DNA from 4 places in the Bradyrhizobium sp. LA6.8 genome. Region 3 is predicted to be linked to each of the others. Evidence: predicted binding sites of a transcription regulator. Region 3 holds the regulator's gene; each other region holds the start of a gene.
What was found. Region 3 encodes PhoB, which activates phosphate uptake and scavenging genes when phosphate is short. Its sites were predicted from a motif close to TGTCATNNANCTGTCAT; they were not measured.

Region 1: a site for PhoB is predicted at 3,718-3,734, ahead of ABIA90_RS05735 (DUF47 domain-containing protein). Genes of this name have one in related genera too.
Region 2: a site for PhoB is predicted at 3,042-3,058, ahead of ABIA90_RS00285 (inorganic phosphate transporter). Genes of this name have one in related genera too.
Region 4: a site for PhoB is predicted at 3,903-3,919, ahead of ABIA90_RS12475 (YdcH family protein). Genes of this name have one in related genera too.

The regions. Positions count from the first base shown of each region.
Region 1 covers NZ_JBEPQQ010000001.1:1,289,608-1,295,387, forward strand. The annotation lists gene ABIA90_RS05715 (ABC transporter ATP-binding protein) at 1-445, shown strand, start outside; gene ABIA90_RS05720 (ABC transporter substrate-binding protein) at 494-1,714, shown strand; gene ABIA90_RS05725 (branched-chain amino acid ABC transporter permease) at 1,787-2,650, shown strand; gene ABIA90_RS05730 (branched-chain amino acid ABC transporter permease) at 2,652-3,620, shown strand; gene ABIA90_RS05735 (DUF47 domain-containing protein) at 3,777-4,421, shown strand; gene ABIA90_RS05740 (inorganic phosphate transporter) at 4,437-5,444, shown strand; gene sugE (quaternary ammonium compound efflux SMR transporter SugE) at 5,437-5,751, opposite strand.
Region 2 covers NZ_JBEPQQ010000001.1:65,253-71,032, reverse strand. The annotation lists gene ABIA90_RS00300 (ImuA family protein) at 1-158, opposite strand, end outside; gene ABIA90_RS00295 (putative DNA modification/repair radical SAM protein) at 322-1,557, shown strand; gene ABIA90_RS00290 (UdgX family uracil-DNA binding protein) at 1,557-2,999, shown strand; gene ABIA90_RS00285 (inorganic phosphate transporter) at 3,108-4,736, shown strand; gene ABIA90_RS00280 (M20 aminoacylase family protein) at 4,810-5,780, opposite strand, start outside.
Region 3 covers NZ_JBEPQQ010000016.1:49,808-55,587, forward strand. The annotation lists gene ABIA90_RS43580 (aspartate aminotransferase family protein) at 1-809, opposite strand, end outside; gene ABIA90_RS43585 (GcrA family cell cycle regulator) at 1,266-1,778, shown strand; gene phoB (phosphate regulon transcriptional regulator PhoB) at 2,015-2,722, opposite strand; gene phoU (phosphate signaling complex protein PhoU) at 2,738-3,454, opposite strand; gene pstB (phosphate ABC transporter ATP-binding protein PstB) at 3,466-4,287, opposite strand; gene pstA (phosphate ABC transporter permease PstA) at 4,284-5,129, opposite strand; gene pstC (phosphate ABC transporter permease subunit PstC) at 5,131-5,780, opposite strand, start outside.
Region 4 covers NZ_JBEPQQ010000002.1:1,136,028-1,141,807, reverse strand. The annotation lists gene ABIA90_RS12485 (sensor domain-containing protein) at 1-2,187, opposite strand, end outside; gene ABIA90_RS12480 (NAD(P)/FAD-dependent oxidoreductase) at 2,390-3,493, shown strand; gene ABIA90_RS12475 (YdcH family protein) at 3,635-3,817, opposite strand; gene ABIA90_RS12470 (YdcH family protein) at 4,147-4,353, shown strand; gene ABIA90_RS12465 (hypothetical protein) at 4,481-4,699, shown strand; gene ABIA90_RS12460 (hypothetical protein) at 4,721-4,972, shown strand; gene ABIA90_RS12455 (GGDEF domain-containing protein) at 5,035-5,661, opposite strand; gene ABIA90_RS12450 (hypothetical protein) at 5,594-5,780, shown strand, end outside.

The DNA of each region.
Region 1 (5,780 bases), on a different contig from region 3:
GGAACGCGGCATTTTCTCCAGTCTCGATGTGCGGGAGAATTTGTTGCTGCCGCCGGTGGTTCGCCCGGGCGGATTGCCGCTCGAGCAGATCTTCGATCTGTTTCCGAATCTGAAGGAACGTCTCAACAGCCAGGGCACCAAGCTCTCCGGCGGTGAGCAACAGATGCTCGCGATCGCGCGCATCCTGCGCACCGGCGCGAGCTTCCTGATGCTGGACGAGCCGACCGAAGGTCTTGCGCCTGTCATTATCCAGCAGATCGGCCACACCATTGCACGGCTCAAGAAGGAGGGTTTTACCATCCTCCTGGTCGAACAGAACTTCCGGTTCGCATCCACCGTCGCCGACCGCTATTACGTGGTCGAGCACGGCAAGATCATTGACGGATTTTCCAATTCGGAGCTTGCCGCCAACATGGACAAGCTCCACACCTATCTCGGCGTCTAAGACGGCCAAGCGTCAAACGGCCACGAGAAAATTCACGAGGGAAGTAGCATGAAAAAGTCGATTGCGTCGTTTCTGCTCGGCACGGCGTTGGCCGTCACCACGGCTGGCGTAGCCTTTGCGCAGGACAAGACCGTCAAGATCGGCGCGCTGTCCGATCAGTCCGGCCTCTACGCCGACCTCGGCGGTCCCGGCTCGACGCTCGCCGCCCAGATGGCCGTCGAAGATTCCGGCCTTGCGGCGAAGGGCTGGAAGATCGACATCATCTCCGGCGATCACCAGAACAAGCCCGACATCGGCACCGCGATCGCGCGGCAATGGTTCGACGTCGACAAGGTCGACATCATCGTTGACGTGCCGAACTCCGGCGTGGCGCTCGCCGTCAACAACGTCATCAAGGAAAAGAATGGCGTCTACATCAACTCGGGCGCCGCGACCTCGGACCTCACCAACGCGCAGTGCTCGCCCAATACGGTGCACTGGACCTACGACACCTACATGCTGGCCCACACCACGGGTCAGGCTCTGGTGAAGGCCGGTGGCGATAGCTGGTTCTTCCTGACCGCGGACTACGCCTTCGGTGCGGCGCTCGAGCGCGATACCACGGCCGTGGTCACCGCCAACGGCGGCAAGGTCGTCGGCGGCGTCAAGCATCCACTCAACACGCCCGACTTCTCGTCATTCCTGCTGCAGGCGCAGGCGTCCAAGGCCAAGATCATCGGCCTTGCCAATGCCGGCGGCGACACCACCAACTCGATCAAGCAGGCGGCCGAGTTCGGCATCGTCAAGGGCGGACAGAAGCTCGCGGCGCTGCTGCTGTTCCTCACCGACGTCAAGGCGATTGGCCTCGAGACCGCGCAGGGCCTCAACTTCACCGAGACGTTCTATTGGGACATGGACGACAAGACCCGGGCCTTCTCCAAGCGCTTCTCCGACAAGATGAAGAACAACGCGCCGCCCACCATGGTGCAGGCCGGCGTCTATGCGGGCGTGCGTCACTATCTCAAGACGCTGGAAGCGCTCGGCGGCAATCCCCATGACGGCGTCAAGGTCGTCGAGAAGATGAAGTCGTTGCCGACGGAGGACGACCTGTTCGGCAAGGGCGAGATCCAGCCGAACGGCCGCACCATCCACAGCGCCTACCTGTTCGAGGTGAAGAAGCCCTCGGAGTCCAAGGGGCCGTGGGACTTCTACAAGCTGGTCGGCACCGTGCCGGGCGACCAGGCTTTCACGCCGCTGTCCGAGAGCAAGTGCGCGCTCTTGAAGAAGTAAGATAACCGCCCGCAGGCGATCAGGCCTGCGGGCGATTTTCAGGCAACGCCGAAGGGACCGGGTGCGGGATCGATGCAGGCTCTTTACGCTCAGCTACTGGTGGGATTGATCAACGGCTCGTTCTACGCGCTGCTCAGTCTCGGGCTTGCCGTGATCTTCGGCATGCTCAACATCATCAATTTCGCCCACGGTGCGCTCTACATGATGGGCGCGTTCGTTGCCTATTTCCTGCTGAGCCTCGGCGGCATCAACTATTGGTGGGCGCTGCTGATCGCGCCTGTTATCGTCGGTATCTTCGGCATGATCCTGGAACGGACCATGCTGCAATGGCTGACGGGGCTCGACCACCTCTACGGCCTGCTCCTGACCTTCGGCATCGCGCTGATCGTGCAGGGCGTGTTCCAGAACTATTTCGGCTCCTCCGGTCTGCCTTACGCCATTCCGGACCAGCTCAAGGGCGGCATGAATCTCGGCTTCATGTTCCTGCCGATCTATCGCGGCTGGGTCGTCATCTTCTCGCTGGTGGTGTGTATCGCCACCTGGTTCCTGATCGAGAAGACGCGGCTCGGTGCTAACCTGCGCGCCGCCACTGAAAATCCGACGCTGGTGCGCGCTTTCGGCATCAACGTGCCACGCATGATTACGCTGACCTACGGTCTCGGCGTCGGCCTTGCCGCGCTCGCCGGTGTGCTCTCGGCGCCGATCAACCAGGTGCGGCCGTTGATGGGCGCCGACCTCATCATCGTCGTGTTCGCGGTGGTCGTGATCGGCGGCATGGGATCGATCATGGGCTCCATCATCACCGGCTTTGCGCTCGGTGTGATCGAGGGCCTGACCAAGTATTTCTACCCCGAGGCCTCCAACACCGTCGTGTTCGTGCTGATGGTGCTGGTGCTCTTGGTGAAGCCAACGGGACTGACGGGAAGGGCGGCCTGATATGACAGCCTTGACGGACGACACGCTGCCGGTAACCCCGCGCGCGATGCGTGACGAGATGGTCGTGTTCGTGGTGATGGCGCTGCTGCTGGCGTCGGTGCCCTTCACGGGCGTCTATCCGTTCTTCGTGATGCAGGCGCTGTGCTTTGCGCTGCTTGCCTGCGCCTTCAACCTGCTGATCGGCTATGGCGGCCTGTTGTCGTTCGGCCACGCAATGTTCATGGGCACCGCCGGCTATTGCAGCGCGCACGCGCTGAAAGTGTGGGCGTTGCCGCCGGAGCTCGGCATCCTCGTTGGAATCGCCGCGGCGTTCGGGCTGTCGCTCATCACCGGCTATATCTCGATCCGCCGCCAGGGCATCTATTTCTCGATGATCACGCTGGCGCTGTCGCAGCTCCTGTACTTCATCTACCTCCAGGCGCCGTTCACCCATGGTGAGGACGGCATTCAGGGCATTCCGCAGGGGCGGATGTTCGGTTTGCTCGATCTCTCCAAGCCGACGGTGCTTTATTACGTCGTGTTGGCCGGCTTCCTCGCCGGCTTCCTGCTGATCTACCGCATCATCAACTCGCCGTTCGGTGAAGTGCTGAAGTCGATCCGCGAGAACGAGCCGCGCGCGATCTCGCTCGGCTACCGGACCGACCAATATAAATTCCTGGCTTTCGTCCTGTCCGGCACGCTGGCCGGCTTTGCCGGATCGCTGAAGGTGTTCGTGGCGCAGAATGCCTCGCTCACCGACGTGCACTGGACGATGTCGGGCGAGGTCGTGCTGATGACATTGGTCGGCGGTCTCGGCACCATTTTCGGTCCCGTGGTCGGCGCCTTCGCGATTATTGCCATGCAGCAATATCTGGCCGGCTTCGGCCAGTGGGTGACGGTGATCCAGGGCTCGATCTTCGTGGTCTGCGTGCTCACCTTCCGCCGCGGCGTCATCGGCGAAATCGCCCATTACTTCCGGCGCTCGCTATAAGCCTTTGATATCGCACAGATTTTATTGGTGCGCGAATCCGGTGGATGATCCGACTCCGCGGGCGTGAGATGACACGCGCGCGGAGCGGAAATGGTCTATGACAGTTTTGTGACGGCCAGTTCGGGCCGGGCCATTTCCAACCGGTAGCCTATCCCCATGATGCGATGGTTTCGCGCTTTCCTGCCCAAGGAAGAACGGTTCTTCGACCTGTTCGACCGCCATGCACAGACCGTGATCCAGGGCTCGATCGCACTCCAGGGCATGCTCAACGGGGGCGAGGAGACGCCGGTCTACTGCCAGCGTGTCAACCAGTTCGAGAACGACGCCGACAACATCACCCGTGAGGTGCTGACGGCGGTGCGCCGTACCTTCATCACCCCCTTCGACCGTGGCGACATCAAAAATCTCATCACCTCGATGGACGATGCCATCGACCAGATGCAGCAGACGGCCAAGGCCGTGATGCTGTTCGAGGTCCGCACCTTCGAGCCGCCGATGCGGGAGATTGGTGGGCTTCTGATCGAATGCGCCAATCTCGTGGGGCGGGCGTTGCCGCTGATGCAGTCGATCGGCCCGAACGTCGCGATGCTGACCGCGATCACGGAAGAGCTGGGCAAGCTGGAGGGCCGGGTCGACGATCTCCATGACATCGGGCTGAAGGAGCTGTTTCTCAAGCACCGTGATGGCAGCGCGATGGATTTCATCGTCGGCGTCGAGATCTACGACCATCTCGAAAAGGTGGCCGACCGTTTCGACGACGTCGCGAACGAGATCAACAGCATCGTCATCGAGCAAGTTTAGGGCAGGGGTCGCGCCGTGGATGCTGCGCTCGGACTTCCTGTCCTCGTCGGCTTGATCGCCGTCGCGCTGCTGTTCGACTTCCTGAACGGCCTGCACGACGCCGCCAATTCGATCGCGACCATCGTGTCCACCCGCGTGCTGCGGCCGCAATTCGCGGTGCTCTGGGCCGCGTTCTTCAATTTCATCGCCTTCATGGTGTTCGGGCTGCATGTTGCCCAGACCATCGGCACCGGCATCATCGATCCCGCGGTGGTCGACGCCCAGGTGATCTTCGCGGCGCTCGTCGGCGCGATCGTCTGGAACCTGGTGACCTGGGGGCTCGGCATCCCATCCTCCTCCTCGCATGCGCTGATCGGTGGCCTTGTCGGCGGCGGCATGGCCAAGGCGGGGATCTCGGCGGCGGTGTGGAGCGGCCTGTCCAAGGCGGTGCTTGCGATCGTGCTGTCGCCGCTGGTCGGCTTCCTGCTTGCGATGATGCTGGTCGCGATCGTGTCCTGGCTTTCGGTGCGCTCGACGCCGTTCGCGGTCGATCGCGCCTTCCGCATCCTGCAATTCGCCTCCGCCTCGCTCTATTCGCTCGGCCATGGCGGCAATGACGCCCAGAAGACCATGGGCATCATCGCGGTGCTGCTGTATTCGCAGGGCCATCTCGGCGGCGAATTCTCGGTGCCGTTCTGGGTGGTGCTGTCCTGCCAGGCCGCGATGGCGCTGGGCACGCTGATGGGCGGCTGGCGCATCGTCCGCACCATGGGCCTGCGCATCACCAAGCTGACGCCGATGCAAGGCTTTTGCGCCGAGACCGGCGGCGCCGCGACGCTGTTCATGGCGACCTTCCTCGGCGTTCCCGTCTCGACCACCCACACCATCACTGGCGCGATCGTCGGCGTCGGCGCGGCCCGCCGCGTCTCGGCGGTGCGCTGGAACGTCGCGAGCTCGATCGTCTATGCCTGGGTGATCACGATCCCGGCCTCGGCCATTGTCGCGGCGCTGACCTGGTGGGCGGTCCAGATTTTCGTCAGGTGACGAATTTCAGCCCAGCGATGCCGGCGACGATCAGCCCGATGCTGGCGAGGCGGAACGCCGTGGCCGGCTCGCCGAACAGAATGATGCCAAGCGCGGCGGTACCGACCGCGCCGATGCCGGTCCAGACCGCATAGGCGGTTCCGACGGGCAGTGTTTTAAGAGCAAGTCCGAGCAGAATGACGCTGCCGGCCATCGCCACGAGCGTGATGACGGACGGAACAAGCTTGGTAAAGCCCTCGGTGTATTTCAGGCCGATCGCCCAGGTAATCTCGAGAAGACCGGCGACGAACAGGATGCTCCAGGCCATGACGACCCTCCATTCAAGGCAGGGTCGTC
Region 2 (5,780 bases), on a different contig from region 3:
TCGTGGATCACCGCGCGCGCGAGCCCGCCCTTCAGCGCGCTGTCGACCTCGCCGTGGCCGAGCGCGACGCGATCGTGCTGATGCACGACCTCCGCCGTCTCGATGCGCTCGATCTGGCCGCGCAAGGTCGCAAGCGCGTTCATCCGTGCGCCGCTCATATACGCCGCTCCTTCAGAGGTGATTGCCGAGGTTCTCAAAAATAAGAACCTGCGGCTGGCTCATTTGTTCATGATATGTTCTAATATAAAGCTAACAGCGGCCGGGGAGTCAATCGAATTGGTGCTCATCCGGATTCGTAAGCTGAATCAAAGGGATTCCACGATGGACGTACAACGCAAGCTGGAGATTCTGGCTGATGCCGCCAAATACGACGCGTCGTGCGCCTCCAGCGGTACCGAGAAGCGGGATTCCAGCGATGGCAAGGGCATGGGCTCGACCGCGCCGGGCATGGGCATCTGCCATTCCTACGCGCCGGACGGACGCTGCATCTCGCTGCTCAAAGTGCTCCTGACCAACGCCTGCAATTACGACTGCCTTTATTGCGTCAACCGCGCCTCCTCCAACGTGCCGCGTGCCCGCTTCACCATCGACGAGGTGGTCAAGCTCACGCTCGACTTCTACCGGCGCAATTACATCGAGGGCCTGTTTCTCTCCTCCGGCATCATCCGCAGCCCCGACTACACCATGGAGCAGGTGGTCAGCGTCGCGCGCAAACTGCGCGAGGAGCATCACTTTCGCGGCTACATCCATCTCAAGACCATTCCCGAGGCCGACGACGCGCTGATCGCGGAAGCCGGCAAATATGCCGATCGCCTCTCCATCAACATCGAGATGCCTGAGGAGACGAGCCTGCAGCAATACGCGCCGGAGAAGGACGTCCGCGCGATCCGCCGCACCATGGGCCGGCTGCGGCTGAAGCTCGACGAGGCCGAGGAAAACCGCAGCACAAAGACGAAGGCCAGGCCGCAGCGCTTCGCACCCGCCGGACAGAGCACACAGATGATCGTCGGCGCCGACACGGCCTCTGATCACACCATTCTCCACACCAGCGCCAATCTCTACGGCTCCTACAGGCTGCGGCGCGTCTATTACTCCGCCTTCAGCCCGATCCCCGATGCCAGCCGCGCTTTGCCTCTGGTACAGCCGCCGCTGCTGCGCGAGCACCGGCTTTACCAGGCCGACTGGCTGATGCGGTTCTACGGTTTCGACGTTGCGGAGATCGTTGATGACAGCGCGATGCTGCCGCTCGACATCGATCCGAAGCTCGCCTGGGCGCTGCGCCATCGCGACCGCTTCCCGCTCGACGTCAACCGTGCCAGCCGCGAGGAGTTGCTGCGCGTGCCGGGCTTCGGCACCAAGGCGGTCGAACGCATCATCGCGACGCGGCGCACCACCACGATCCGCCTCTCCGATCTCGCGCGGCTGCACGTGCCCCGCAACAAGGCGCTGCCTTTCATCGTCCTCAGCGATCACCGCCCCGCGCCGCATCGCCTCGACGAGGCGCGGCTGATCGAACGGTTCAAGCCGAAGGCAACACAATTGGGGTTTGGCTTCTGATGCAGTACATCACCCTCGACAATCAAACCGATTTCGACGGCTGGCGCAAAGCCGCACGCAGCCTCGTGCTTCATCATGTGCCGCCAACCGATGTCACCTGGACCGTGCAAGGCGGCGAAGCCGAGCTGTTCGCACCGCCCGCGCCGTCTCCGATACTTGAGGTGAACGACGGCACCTTCAATGTCTCGGCAAAATTCGTCGATCTCGCCAAGGCCGCGATCCTGCATCGCGACGGCGAGCGCTTTGCGATCCTCTATCGCCTGCTCTGGCGCTTGAAGGACAATCACGATCTCATCGAGGTCGCGACCGATCCCGATGTCGCGCAAGTCACGGCGATGGCACGAGCGGTTCATCGCGACGAGCACAAGATGCATGCCTTCGTGCGATTCCGCGAGTTCGGCCGCGAACGCGCGGCGCATTACGTCGCCTGGTTCGAGCCGGAGCATTACATCGTCGAGCTCGCCGCACCGTTCTTCGCCAAGCGCTTCGCCGACATGCCCTGGTCGATCCTGACACCCGATCTGTGTGCGCATTGGGATGGCCACGCGCTCTCGTTCACGTCGGGCGTGAGCAAGAACGAAGCACCCGGCGAAGACCGGCTCGAGGAAACCTGGCGGCGCTACTACGCCAGCATCTTCAATCCGGCGCGGCTGAAGGTGAAGGCAATGCAGACGGAGATGCCGAAGAAATATTGGAGGAACCTGCCCGAGGCGTCGATCATTAAGCCCTTGATCGAGGATGCCGAGCGCATGACCGGCGCCATGATCGCCAATGCTGCAACCGATCCGCACAAGCCCCAGAAGCGGCCGGAGGCTCCGATGCCACGCAAGCTGGCTGCCGACGATCTCGAAGCGCTCCGCGAGGAGGCCGCGCATTGCCGCGCCTGCCCGCTCTACAAGGACGCGACGCAGACCGTGTTCGGCGAGGGCCCGAGAGATGCGACCATCATGCTGGTCGGCGAGCAGCCCGGCGACAAGGAAGACCTCGCCGGCCACCCCTTCGTCGGCCCGGCCGGCCAGATGCTCGACCGTGCGCTTCAGGAAGCCGGCGTCGACCGCAACAAGGTCTACGTCACCAACGCGGTCAAGCACTTCAAATTCGTGCCGCGCGGAAAGATCCGTCTGCACCAGAAGCCGGCGACGCCGGAGATCCGGGCGTGCCGGCAATGGTACGAGCGGGAAGTTTCGGTAATCCAGCCCGAGCTCATTGTGGCAATGGGCGCCACCGCCGCGCAGAGCGTGTTCGGCAAGATCACCCCGATCGGCAAGACCCGTGGCCGGCTCATAGACCTGCCCGACGGGCGCAAGGCGCTGGTGACAGTGCACCCGTCCTATCTGCTGCGACTGCCCGATCCGGAAGCCAAAGTGCTGGAATATCAGCGCTTTGTCGAAGACCTGAAGATTGCCGCCGGTTTGCAGAAGAAAGCCGCACGCGCCGCCTAAATACTGGCAAATACTGGAGGGAAAGCGACTTTACGACGCAGCTGTCATCCAGCCTTCAAATCCATCGCGGACAATAGCCCTTCAAATTAGTTAAGGGGGCGTCCAAAAATGACAGATGTTGCATTCGACCGTGCGGTAGGCGATCCGACGCCTGTCCAGCCGGCTTCCAGGCCAAATCTCGACAAGGGTTTTAACCCGCTAACGATGATCCTGTTCTTCGGCATCCTTGCCGCAGGCCTGCTGTTCGTTGCCTACAGCATCTATGTCGACGTCAACGCGACCGGCACGAAGGTGACGACCTTCCTGCCCTACATCCTCTTGTTCGTCGCGCTGCTGATCGCGCTCGGCTTCGAATTCGTCAACGGCTTCCACGACACCGCCAACGCGGTGGCGACCGTGATCTACACCCATTCGCTGCCGGCTGAATTCGCGGTGATGTGGTCGGGCTTCTTCAACTTCCTCGGCGTGCTGCTGTCCTCCGGCGCGGTCGCCTTCGGCATCGTCTCGCTGCTGCCGGTCGAGCTGATCCTCCAGGTCGGCTCCAGCGCCGGCTTCGCCATGGTGTTCGCACTCTTGATCGCCGCGATCATCTGGAACCTCGGTACCTGGTATTTCGGCCTGCCCGCCTCCTCCTCGCACACGCTGATCGGCTCGATCATCGGCGTCGGCATCGCCAATGCCGTCATGCGCGGCCGCGACGGCACCTCGGGCGTCGACTGGAGCAAGGCCACCGAGATCGGCTACGCGCTCCTGCTGTCGCCGCTGTTCGGTTTCATCTGCGCCGCCGTGCTGCTGCTGCTGCTCAAGTTCATCGTGCGCAACCCTGCGCTCTATGCCGCGCCCGAAGGCAACAAGGCGCCGCCGCTCTGGATCCGCGGCCTGCTGATCGCAACCTGCACCGGCGTCAGCTTCGCCCACGGCTCGAACGACGGCCAGAAGGGCATGGGCCTGATCATGCTGATCCTGATCGGCACCGTGCCGACCGCTTACGCGCTCAACCGCGCGCTGCCGGAGAGCCAGGTCGCCCAGTTCCAGAAGGTCTCGGAGGCAGCCTCCAAGGTGATCGCGGCCAAGGGCGCCGGTCACTCGATCATCGGCGATCCCCGTCCTGCGGTGACGCAGTACATCACCTCGCACCACATCAGCGAAGGCACCTACCCCTCGCTGTCGGTGCTGGTGAAGGATGTCGGCGACCAGGTCGCGAAGTACGGCTCGCTCAACAAGGTACCGGCGGAAGTGGTCGGCAACACCCGTAACGACATGTACCTGACCTCGGAAGCGATCCGCTTCCTGATGAAGGACAAGGAAAACGACCTCAACAAGGAAGAGGTCGCGACCTTGAACGCCTACAAGGGCGGCCTCGATAGCGCCACCAAGTTCATCCCGACCTGGGTGAAGGTCGCCGTCGCCATCGCGCTCGGCCTCGGCACCATGGTCGGCTGGAAGCGCATCGTCGTCACCGTCGGTGAGAAGATCGGCAAGACCCATCTCACCTACGCACAGGGCGCCTCCGCCGAGCTGGTCGCCGCCGCCACGATCGGCGCCGCCGACGTGTTCGGTCTGCCGGTCTCGACCACCCACGTGCTGTCGTCCGGCGTCGCCGGCACCATGGCCGCGAACGGCTCGGGCCTGCAGATGGCGACCATCCGCAACCTGCTGATGGCCTGGGTGCTGACGCTGCCCTGCGCGATCGCGCTGTCGGCCACGCTCTACGTGATCTTCTCGCGGATCTTCTGAAGATCACGCGCCTCAAAGACAAAGGGCCCGTGCGATGCACGGGCCCTTTTCGTTTGTGCTTCGGGGGTCGGCGTTAAGACGCCGCGAGCGATTCCTCGACCAGCTTGACCCAATAGGACGTGCCGAACACGATCGCCTCGTCGTTGAAATTGTAGGCGGGGTGATGCAGGCCGGCGCTGTCGCCGTTGCCGCAGAAGATGAACGCGCCGGGCCGCGCTTCCAGCATGTAGGCGAAATCCTCGCCACCCATCAGCGGCGGCATCTCGTGCACATTGGCCTCGCCGGCAACGTTCCTGGCGATGCGCCGCGCCACCTCGGTCTCCGCGGCGTGGTTGTTCACGACAGGGTAGTTGCGCTTGTAGTGCAGGTCGATCTTGGCGCCGGTGATCTGCGCCACGCCCGCCACCACTTCGTGCACGCGCTTCTCGACCAGCTTGCGCACCTCCGGCGACAACGTGCGGATGGTGCCCCTCAACGTCGCAGTCTGCGGAATGACGTTGCGGGCATTGCCGGCGTGGAATTCGCAGATCGAGATCACGGCCGATTCCAGGGGATCGACGCTGCGGGCGACGATCGACTGCAGCGCGGTGATCACCTGCGCGCCGACCAGCACGGAATCGATGCACTTGTGCGGACGCGCGGCATGGCCGCCGAGGCCCTCGATCATGATGTCGACCTCGTCGGTCGCCGCCATGATCGGGCCCGGCCGGATCGCGAACGAGCCGATCGGAATGCCCGGGCCGTTGTGCATGCCGTAGACCTGCTCGATGCCGAAGCGCTCCATCAGGCCGTCCTTGACCATGGCCGCGCCGCCGGCGCCGCCCTCCTCGGCCGGCTGGAAGATCACCACAGCATCACCGGCGAAGTTACGGGTCTCGGCGAGGTAGCGGGCCGCACCGAGCAGCATCGCGGTGTGGCCGTCATGGCCGCAGGCGTGCATCTTGCCCGGAGTCTTGGAGGCGTAAGGCAGGTTGGTCTGCTCGTCGACGGGCAGCGCGTCCATGTCGGCGCGCATGCCGATCACCTTGAGCCCGTCGCCGGCCG
Region 3 (5,780 bases):
GGCCCCATGCCGGCAGCCGCGTCCGCGGTCGCCAGCACCGCGCCGATCGGGAAGCCGCCACCGAGCGCTTTGGCCAGCGACATCACGTCAGGCGTGACGCCGGTGCGGCGATGCGCGAACAGATCGCCGGTGCGGCCCATGCCGGTCTGCACCTCGTCGAACGCGAGCAGCAGGCCCTTCTCGTCGCAGAGCTGGCGCAACGCCCTCAGGAAGGCGGGCGTTGCCGAACGCACGCCACCCTCGCCCTGGATCGGCTCGATCAGGATGCCGGCGGTCTGCGGACCGATCGCCTTCTTGACGGCTTCGATATCGCCATGCGGGACCTGGTCGAAGCCGTCCATCGGCGGGCCGAACCCCTCGAGATATTTTGCCGAACCGGTCGCGGCGAGCGTTGCCAGCGTGCGGCCGTGGAAGGCGCCTTCGAAGGTGATGATGCGGTAACGTTCCGGATGACCCTTGGAGAAGTGATGATGGCGGACCAGCTTGATCACACCTTCCAGCGCTTCGGCGCCGGAATTGCAGAAGAACACGAAGTCCGCGAAGCTTTCATTGCACAGACGCGCGGCAAGCTTCTCGCCGTCCGGGCTCTGGAACAGGTTCGACATGTGCCAGAGTTTGGTGGCCTGCTCCTGCAACGCCTTGACCAACGCAGGATGAGCATGGCCGAGCGCATTCACCGCCACGCCCGAGGTGAAATCGAGATAGCGGTCGCCATTGGTCGCAATCAGCCAGCAGCCTTCGCCGCGCTCGAAACCGAGGTCGGACCTGGCGAAAACGGGGAGCAAATGCGGCGCTGCGCTGTTAGTCATGACGATCACTTGAATGTTGCGGACGGTGTGAGCGTGCATTGCGCAACGCACCATTGACCGGCCCGGAAAACGAAACGTGCCGCCTTTTAAGGGCGGCACGCGAGACTATCTTATGCCTGGTGAAACCGGTGTCAATGCCGCCCGGAAAGCCTCGCGAAACGCAGAATCCGTAGTCTTGCGGTGGCGATTTTGCGTATTTCCGCCACGGAACATGTGGAAGCGAGTCGGCGGACTCTTGCGCGTGAGTCACGCCATATTGTAGCGTTTGGCTTGTCAGATACGACATCTCGTGCAGCAGTTCTGATCCTCTAAGTCCTCATGTACCGGCGTAAGCGTTCGGGCGCATCTGGTGCGCCCGGCGAGCCTTAAGGGATTCTGGCGGCACGGGTTTTTCGAAGCTTAGGCATTCGCCGTGCGGCCGCCAGGATGGCAGGCGCCGGCGAAGGAAAGGGTGCAATGACCGTTTTGACCTGGTCGGATGATCGCGTCGAGCAGCTGAAAAAGCTCTGGGAGGCCGGACTTTCGGCCAGCCAGATCGCCGCTGAACTCGGCAATGTGACCCGCAATGCCGTGATCGGCAAAGTGCACCGGCTCGGCCTGTCGGGCCGCGCCAAGAGCCCTTCGTCGGCAGCGCCGCGGCCGCGCAAGGCGCGCCCCGCCCAGCACATGATGCGGGTGACACGCCCGATCGCGCGCGGCAACACCGCGCTGGCGCAGGCCTTCGAAGTCGAGGTCGAGGCCGAACCGGTCACCTACGACAACGTCGTGCCGATGAGCCAGCGGCTGTCGCTGCTGGAGCTGAACGAGGCCACCTGCCACTGGCCGGTCGGCGATCCCTCGAGCCCGGATTTCTTCTTCTGCGGCGGCAAGGCGCTCTCCGGCCTGCCCTACTGCGCTCAGCACTCGCGCGTGGCGTATCAGCCCGCGGCCGATCGCCGGCGCGCGCCGGTGAAGCCGGGTCCGCGCTGAGGTCGTTCTGAGCTCGGAAAGGAGCCGTCACACGATGGCGGCTCAACAAATCCGATGTCGTTCCGGACAAGCGCGCCTCAAACGCGCGCAGATCCGGGACCCTTAACCACCGCAAGATGTGGCTACGGGGACTCGGAGTTACCTTTTGGCACAATAATCACTCGCGGTGGGTGTCCCGGACCCGCGCTTACGCTTGTCCGGGACGACACCGAGACTGTGGCCGCAGCTCACCGAGCTTACGCCTGCTCCGCCTTCGCAAAGCGATCGTCCAGTGCGTAGCCCGCGCCGCGGACGGTGCGGATCGGGTCCTGCTCGCGGCCGAGATTGAGCAGCTTGCGCAGGCGGCCGATATGGACGTCGACGGTGCGCTCGTCGATGTAGATGTCACGGCCCCAGACGCTGTCGAGCAGCTGCTCGCGCGAGAACACGCGGCCGGGATGCTCCAGGAAGAACTCCAGCAGGCGATATTCGGTCGGGCCGAGATCGATCGGCCGGCCCGAACGCGCCACGCGACGCTTGTCGCGGTCAAGCTCGATGTCGCCATAGGCGAGCACGGTGGCGAGCCGCTCCGGGCTGGCGCGCCTGAGCAGGCCCTTCACGCGTGCCAGCAGCTCCGGCACCGAGAACGGCTTGACGATGTAGTCGTCGGCGCCGGTCGCAAGGCCCCGCACCCGCTCGCTCTCCTCGCCGCGCGCGGTGAGCATGATGATCGGGAGCTGCTTGGTCTCGGGCCGGGTGCGCAGCCGCCGGCACAGCTCGATGCCGGAGAGGCCCGGCAGCATCCAGTCGAGCACGATCAAATCGGGGATGTGCTCCTTGAGGCGGGTGTCGGCATCGTCGCCGCGCATCACCGTCTCGACGTCATAGCCGTCGCCTTCGAGGTTGTAGCGGAGAAGCTCGGTGAGAGCTTCCTCGTCCTCAACCACCATAATGCGTGCGCCCATGGTGTTCGTCGCTCCTTAAGTGTTCGGGACCGTCGTGGCGAAGGTCGTCATGTCGCCCTTCGGCCGCTTGTCAGTGATCGCCTGGCCCTCGATCATGTAGAACACGGTCTCGGCGATGTTGGTGGCGTGGTCACCGATGCGCTCGATGTTCTTGGCGCAGAACATCAGATGGATGCAGAACGAGATGTTGCGCGGATCCTCCATCATGTAGGTGAGGAGCTCGCGGAACAGCGAGGTGCAGATGGCGTCGACTTCCTCGTCGCCCTTCCACACCGCCATTGCCGCCGGCAGATCGTGCGCGGCATAGGCGTCCAGCACCGACTTGACCTGCTGCTGCACGAGGTCGGTCATGTGCTCCAGGCCGCGGAACAGCTTGAGCGGATGGAAATCCGTCTCCAGCGCCGCGACGCGCTTGCCCATGTTCTTGGCGAGGTCGCCGATCCGCTCGAGATCGGTCGCGACGCGCATGGCGCCGACGATCTCGCGCAGATCCACCGCCATCGGCTGGCGGCGCGCAATGGTGAGAACGGCGCGCTCCTCGATCTTCTTCTGGAGCGCGTCGAGCTCGGCGTCGATGGTCACGACGCGCTGGCCGAGCGCGACGTCGCGGCGGATCAGCGCGTCGACGGAATCGACGATCATGCGCTCGGCGATGCCGCCCATCTCGGCGACCAGGCGCGTGAGCTCCTGGAGGTCGGTGTCGAAGGCCTTTGCGGTATGTTCAGAACCCATGTTCCGTCTCCTCAGCCGAACCGGCCGGTGATGTAATCCTGCGTGCGCCGGTCGGTCGGCGACGTGAAGATCTTGCTGGTGTCGTCGAACTCGATCAGCTCGCCGAGATACATGAAAGCGGTCTTGTCGGAGACGCGCGCCGCCTGCTGCATGTTGTGGGTGACGATCGCGATCGTGTAGTTCTCGGACAGCTCCTGGATCAGCTCCTCGACCTTGGCGGTCGAGATCGGGTCGAGCGCCGAGCAGGGTTCGTCGAACAAGATCACCTCGGGCCGCACCGCGACCGTGCGGGCGATGCAGAGGCGCTGCTGCTGGCCGCCGGAGAGCGACAGGCCGGAGGCGTTGAGCTTGTCCTTGACCTCGTTCCACAGCGCGCCGCCGCGCAGCGCCTTCTCGACGCGGTCGTCCATCTCGGACTTCGAGATCTTCTCGTAAAGGCGGATGCCGAAGGCGATGTTCTCGTAGATCGTCATCGGGAACGGCGTCGGCTTCTGGAACACCATGCCGACGCGAGCGCGCAGCAAATTGAGGTCCAGCTTGGGGTCGAGGACGTTGGTCTGGTCGAGCATGAGCTGACCGGTGACGCGCTGGCCCGGATAGAGGTCGTACATCCGATTGAAGATGCGCAGCAGGGTCGACTTGCCGCAGCCCGACGGGCCGATGAACGCCGTGACGCGGTTGGTGCCGAGCGCCAGATTGATGTTCTTCAGCGCGTGGTGCTCGCCGTAATAGAAATTGAGGTTGCGCACCGTCACCTTGGCCGGAGCTTCGGGCAGCACCGGCGCCTGCGGCAAACCACCGGCCGCGCTCATCGATACGGAAAGATCACTCATTTTGCGGTCCTCTCGGCGCTCAGAATGCGCGCGCCAATATTTAGGGCAAGAACGGTCAGGGTGATGAGCAGCGCGCCGCTCCAGGCGAGCTGCTTCCAGTAGGCGTAGGGGCTCTGCACGAAATTGTTGATGGTGACCGGCAGGTTCGCCATCGTCTTGTTCAGACCCAGGCTGAAGAACTGGTTCGACAGCGCGGTGAAGAGCAGCGGCGCGGTCTCGCCGGCGACGCGGGCGGTGGCCAGCATCACGCCGGTGATGAGGCCCGAGCGCGCCGCGCGATAGGCGATGCGCTTGATCACCAGCGAGCGCGGCAGGCCGAGCGCCGAGGCCGCCTCACGCAGTGCGTTCGGCACCAGCAGCAGCATGTCCTCGGTCGTGCGCAGCACCACCGGGATGACGATCACCGCAAGCGCGAGGCAGCCGGCAATCGCCGAGAAGCCGCGCATCGGAACCACCACCGCACCATAGATGAACAGGCCGATGATGATCGAGGGCGCCGAGAGCAGGATGTCGTTGATGAAGCGGATCACCGAGGTCAGGCGGTCGTTGCGGCCGTACTCGGCGAGATAGGTGCCGGCGAACAGACCGAGCGGCGCGCCGATGCCGACGCCGAGCACGGTCATGATGATCGAACCCACGATGGCGTTGCGCAGGCCGCCCTCGGTCGAGCCCGGAGGCGGCGTGTCCGCAACGAAGAGCTCCAGGTTCAGGCCGGCAATGCCGTTGTAGAGCAGCGTCATCAGGATCAGCGCGAGCCATGTGACGCCGAAGGCAGCGGCAGCCAGGCAGAGCACACGGATGACGATGTCCATGCGGCGGCGGCGTGCGTAGATCGGGTTCATGTTACTTCCCCGCCTTCTTTTCAAGACGCATCAGCATCAACCGTGCAGCCGCGAGCACGAAGAATGTCAGCACGAACAGCAGCAGGCCGAGCAGGATCAGGCCGGACTGGTGCAGGCCGTCGCTCTCGGCGAACTCCGATGCGATCGCCGCCGAGATCGTGGTGCCCGGGGCGAAGATCGACGACGAGATGCGGAACGAGTTGCCGATGATGAAGGTCACCGCCATGGTCTCGCCGAGCGCGCGGCCGAGCGCCAGCATGACACCGCCGATGACGCCGACGCGGGTGTAGGGGATCACCACGCTGCGCACGACTTCCCAGGTGGTGCAGCCGACGCCGTAGGCGGCTTCCTTGAGCACCGGCGGCACCGTCTTGAACACGTCGACCGAGATCGAGGTGATGAAGGGCAGCACCATGATGGCGAGGATCAGCGCCGCGTTGAACAGGCTGAGATAGGACGGCGGGCCTGCGAAGATCGCGCCCAGCACGGGGACGCCGTCGAAGATCTTGATCATGAAGGGCTGGAACGTGTTGGCCAGGAACGGGCCGAGCACGAAGAAGCCCCACATGCCGTAGATGATCGAGGGAATGCCGGCGAGCAGCTCGATCGCCATGCCGATCGGGCGGCGCGCCCATTGCGGGCAGAGCTCGG
Region 4 (5,780 bases), on a different contig from region 3:
GAACTGCACCGGCGACAAATTGACCGCGACCTGGAGCGGCTTCGGCCAGGACGCCGCCTCGCGGCAGGCCTCGCGCAGGATCCACTCGCCCATCTCGACGATCAGGCCGCTCTCCTCCGCGATCGGGATGAACTCGGCCGGCGAGACCTGGCCGCGCACCGGATGCTGCCAGCGCGCCAGCGCTTCGAAGCCGATAATCTCGCTCTCGGCGACGCTGTGGCGCGCGATGCCCTGCGGCTGGAACGCGAGCGACAATTCGCCGTTCTTGATCGCTTTCGACAGGTCCTGGTGCAGCACGCGGCGGTCGCGGATCTGCTGGTCCATCTCCGGCTGGTAAAGGCCGATCGTGCCGCGCGACTTCTGCTTGGCGCGGAACAGCGCCGCGCCGGCATTGGCCAGCAGCGATGCGCCGTCGGCACCATTATGCGGGAAGATCGACATGCCGGTGGTGACGCCGGCGCGGACCGCCCGGCCGTCGATCTGAAATTCCTGGGCAACGGCCTCGCCGAGCTGCTGCGCCAGCGCAAGGCCCGCCTCCGGCTGCTTGCCGTCGATGATGAGGCCGAACTCGTCGCCGGACAGGCGCGCCACCACGCCGCCGCGCGCGGAATCCTGAAGCCGCTGGGCCACCTCGATCAACAGCTTGTCGCCGAGCGCATGACCGAAGACGTCGTTGACCTCCTTGAGGCCGTCGAGGTCGAGGCAGAGCACGGCGAACTCCTCGCTGGTGCCTTCGCAGGCCTCGATCATCTGGGTCAGCGCCTGGAGGAAGGCGGCGCGGTTCGGCAGATCGGTCAGGCCGTCGTGATAAGCCATGTGCGCCATGCGCGACTCGGTCTGCCGGCGATCGGTGACATCTTCGTGGGTCTTGATCAGATATTGCGGCTCGCCGGCATCGCTCAGCACCGTGGCGCGGCGGGTCAGGAACAGCCGCAGGCCGTCCTTGGTGGAGATCGGGTGCTCCTCGGTGATCATCCCGCGCTTCTTGATCGCGGCCTCGTCGCGCGCGATGATCAGCTTGGCTTCCTTGGGATTGAAGATGTCGGAGGCGGTCAGGCCCGTGGCCTCCTCGCGCCGGCGGTTGAGGATCGTCTCCGCGCTGCGATTGGCGAGCAGGTAGCGGCCGTCCTTGACCTGCTCCACGATGAGCGCCACCGGAATGTTGTCGACCACAAGCTCCAGGAACTTCTTCGTGCTCTCCAGCTCCTGCGACAGCGAGCGGCGGTCGGTGATATCCTCGAACACGAGCATCAGGAATTCGGGCTTGTTGCTCTCGTCGCGGACCACGATCCGGATCGAGGCAACCATGCGCCGTTCACCGGCGCGGTCGACCTCGAATTCATTGCGGAACTGGCCGTCCGGCGAATTCAGTGCCGCCTTGTCGGCCGCCTCGATGCTGGCCGTCGAGATGGGCGCGAACAGCTCCCGCGCATTCTTGCCGACGGCGTGGTCGCGCGAGAACCCCCAGAACCGTTCATAGGCGCTGTTGGCGAAGATGTAGCGACCGTCCTCGATGTTCTTCGCAGCGACGCAGGCCGGCACGTGGTCCAGCACGGTTTCCAGGAATTGCTTGGTGGAGGCGAGCTGCCGTGACAGCTTGCGCTGATCGCTGACGTCCAGATGCGTCGCGACCGAGCCGCCGTTCGGCAACACGAAATATTTCACCAGGATGGCGCGGCCATCAGGCAGTTCGGTGATCAGGCCGTTGGGGCTCGCCGCCTTCTCGTAGAACTCATCGTCGGAGACACCGCCGAGGACGTCGCGCTTGCGCCTGAGTTCGAGGATGTCGTAGCCGGTCATCCCGGTCCACAGATCCGAGCGCGCCAGGCCGTAGATCTCGAGATAGCGGTCGTTGCAGAACATGATGCGTCGTTGCGCATCCGTCATCACCACGCCCTGGTTGAGATTGTTCATGGCGGAGGAGACGAAGGCGTTGCGCCGCAGCTGCAAGCGCTTGGTGCGGCGCAGCGAGGAATGGATCCACAGCGCGATGGCGGCCAGGAACGCACAGACGACGATGCCGCCGATCAGCGCTTCCCAGACCAAATTGGGATCGAGCTTGCCTGGCGGCGCGAAGCTGTCCGAGAGCGCAAAGGCGCGCGCAGGCGCGACCGCGCTGCCCAGGCACACGACGGCCTGCACAGCAATCGGAAGCGTGCTGCCCACGTGCCAGTTCTTCTCAGCCATCAGCCACCCGCGCTTTCAACGTCGGATTGTCTGGCTTCACGGGTTTGGATCGGGTAAACGCCTGTACGCGCAACAGAAAAATGTGACGCCAAATACGGCAATTGCCCTGACATGATAAATGCTTCCTTAATGGAAAACGGCCCGGTGCCGTGGTTCTCAGGCCTGATGCCACCGTTGCTTTCAATGGATACACTGCACAACCATGGATAGGGTCGACTGCGTCGTCATCGGAGCCGGCGTGGTCGGGCTCGCGGTGGCTCGAAAGCTTGCCCAGGCCGGGCGCGAGGTGATCGTGCTCGAGGAAGCCGAGGCCATCGGCACCATCACCTCCTCGCGCAACAGCGAGGTGATCCATGCCGGGATCTATTACCGCGCCGGCAGCTGGATGGCGCGCATGTGCGTCAGCGGCAAGCATGAGCTGTACCGCTACTGCGGCGAGCGCGGCATCCCGCACAAGAATTGCGGCAAGCTGATCGTCGCGACCAGCGCCAAGGAGACCGAGAAGCTGCAATCGATCAAGGCGCATGCCGAGGCCAATGGCGTGCTCGACATGCAGCTGCTCACCGGCGAGGCCGCGCGCGCGCTGGAGCCGGCGCTCGCCTGCGATGCCGCGCTGCTCTCGCCATCGACCGGCATCATCGACAGCCACGCCTACATGCTCTCGCTGCGCGGCGAGGCCGAGGCAGCCGGCGCGGCCTTCGCGTTTCACACCCCGCTGATCCGCGCCAAGGCAGCCGGCGATGCGATCGAGATCGAGGCCGGCGGCGAAGCGCCGATGACGCTGCAATGCGGCCTGCTCGTCAACGCCGCCGGGCTCTCGGCGACAACGGTCGCACGCCACATCGACGGCATGCCGATCGACCGGATTCCACCCGCCTATCTCGCCAAGGGAAACTATTTCAGCTGCAACGCCAGGGCACCGTTCTCGCACCTGATCTATCCGGTGCCCGAGCCAGGCGGGCTCGGCGTGCATCTGACACTGGACATGGCCGGGCAGGCACGCTTCGGCCCCGACGTCGAGTGGATCGAGACGATCAATTACGAGGTCGATCCATCACGCGCCGAGCGCTTCTATCCGGCGATCCGGAGATACTGGCCGACGCTGCCCGACGGCGCGCTGATGCCGAGCTATTCAGGCATTCGCCCGAAGATCGTGCCGCCGGCGGTGGCCACGCAGGATTTTCTGATGCAGGGCCCGCGCGATCACGGCGTCGAAGGCCTGATCAACCTGTTCGGCATCGAATCGCCGGGACTGACGTCATCGCTCGCGATCGCGGATCACGTCGCCGAGCTCGCAGGCATCTAGGGGATTTTCCATCGGAGCGGAAAGGCTCCAAGTGCCGTGCAAATAACTTTGCACGCTGCGCACCTTCATGCAGGGATGAGCGCAATAGCTCTCACCCCTGCATGAAAGGGTAAGTTCAACTCTACACTGTTACAGGGGTTACTAGTGGAGCGTGTCGCCGGTGTGCTTCAAACGCTCGATCTGGTCCTTGACCATCAACTTCCGTCGCTTCAACTCAACAATTTGCAGGTCGTCTGTTGAAAGGTGCACGAGAGCTTCGTGCAATTCGTTTTCGAGCGTTTTGTGCTTCCGTTCCAATTCAACCAGATGTGCCTGAATTGTCATTCGAAACCTCCTCGGTAGGGGGAAACCTTGGATTCGATCCGGACAAACAAGTGTACATCACCGATTCGTTCTGTCGATATGTATCCGTCGTCGCAGCGTCATTTTTGAAAATTCATATGTAACGAATCGTGAGTAAGGAACCACGCTGGAAAAATCCATGATATCAATGTGCTTGCGCAACGCCGCAACGAATCGTCGAAATATCTTGCGAGAGTTCGGTGAGCGGCGGCCCGAGATCGCTTGCGATCACGGCGCGCAAGGACGATAATTTCCACAGGGCATCCACAGCCTTGAATCTCACGCCCATCGGGTTTTCGGCCACCGCGAACATGACCAATGAAGACGAGCGTGAGCTCGAAGCCGAGCTCACCCGGTTGCAGCAAGAACACCGAGATCTCGACGCCGCGATCGATGCGATGCATCAATCGCCTGCCCCCGACCTGTTGCGGTTACAACGGTTGAAGAAGCGCAAGCTGTTGTTGCGCGACCGTATCGCGTTCATCGAAGACCAGATCACGCCGGACATCATCGCCTGAACCGCGAGGCCCTTTTCGTGGCAGCTCGCCGCATCCGAATCCGCTTGACTCGAAAAGAACAAAATAGGAACATTTGGGCATCCCACCGCCCCAGGAAACGCCCAGGAAACCCCCGAGGACAACGCAGATGTCGGCAACCGCCCTTCTCGACAACAGCCATTATGAACAGGCCTGCGACCAGGCGATCGCGATGTGCGACGGCAATCTGCGCAGCACCATCAAGGCGCTGATCATGGCCAACGAATATCTGGAAGCAGAGCTGGAAGAATTACAGGCGGCGATTTCAGCCGGCTGCATTCCCGAGACCGCACGCAGCAAGGTGCGGAGCAACAGCAGCGCCGCCTGAGTTCAACATCGGAGCAACGCCATGTCGGATGTGACCTACTACGTTGCAATGCCCTTCCTGATCGATGCCGACGGATCGCCTGTCGCGGGCGCCGCGGAGGAATGCCAGAGCTCGGCGGCCGCGTTGCGGCGCGCCGAGATCATGGCGCACGGTGCCGGCCATATCGGCGCGGTTGCGTTCAGCCGCAGCGGCGATCCCATGACCGGCGAATTCGGCGACGCCACGCTGCTGCGCAAATTCGGCAACGTGCCGGAAGATCTGGCCACGCTGTAAGGGTTGTTGCTTGAGCATGATCTCCGCGCAACGCGGTCCGCATTTGTCGCGAGGATCGTGCCCTAGTTGCTGACCAGCCTGATCAGCGGCTCGTGCCGCCGGTGCGCCTTGCGCACATACATGGCGGCATCAGCCTCCTCCAGCGCGCGGCCTGCATCGGACTGCGCCCCCAGCAGCGCGACACCTGCGGAGGCGCCCGCGGTCACGCGCTGACCGCGAAAGGCAAACGACAATTCGTCGATCGCCTGCTCGAAAGTCGCGGCCTTCGCCTTGGCGTCGGTCTCGCTGAGATTCCAGAGCAGCAGCGCGAACTCGTCGCCGCCAAGCCGGCCGACCACGTCCGAGGCGCGGACCTGCCGCGTCAGGGTGGCCGCAATCGCCTTGAGCACCTCGTCTCCGGCGGCATGGCCGAAGGAATCATTGATCGGCTTCAGGCGATCGACGTCGAGGACGATCAGCGCGCCGCTGGCGCGGTAGCGCTTCATGTAGGCGATGGCGCGCGCGAGCTCGCGCTCGAAGCCGCGCCGGTTCGGAATCTCGAGCAGGAAATCGGTGTCGGCCGCAGCTTCCAGTTCCGCGACCCGCCGCGCCGCCTCCTTGAGCTTGCTCCGCAAGCCGCGGATGGTCGCCCTGGTGTCGTCGGCGGCCGACGCTCCGCGCCGCGCCGGCTTGGCTGAGCGCTTCGCCAGCCGCCTGGGGGCAGCTTTGGACCGGCTGGCGCTGGCTTTCCGGCCCTTTTTGGCCTTCGCAGCGCTCGCCCTTTTTGGTTTCTTCATGGGCATCCTGCTCAATGAAGGCTTGCGGGGAT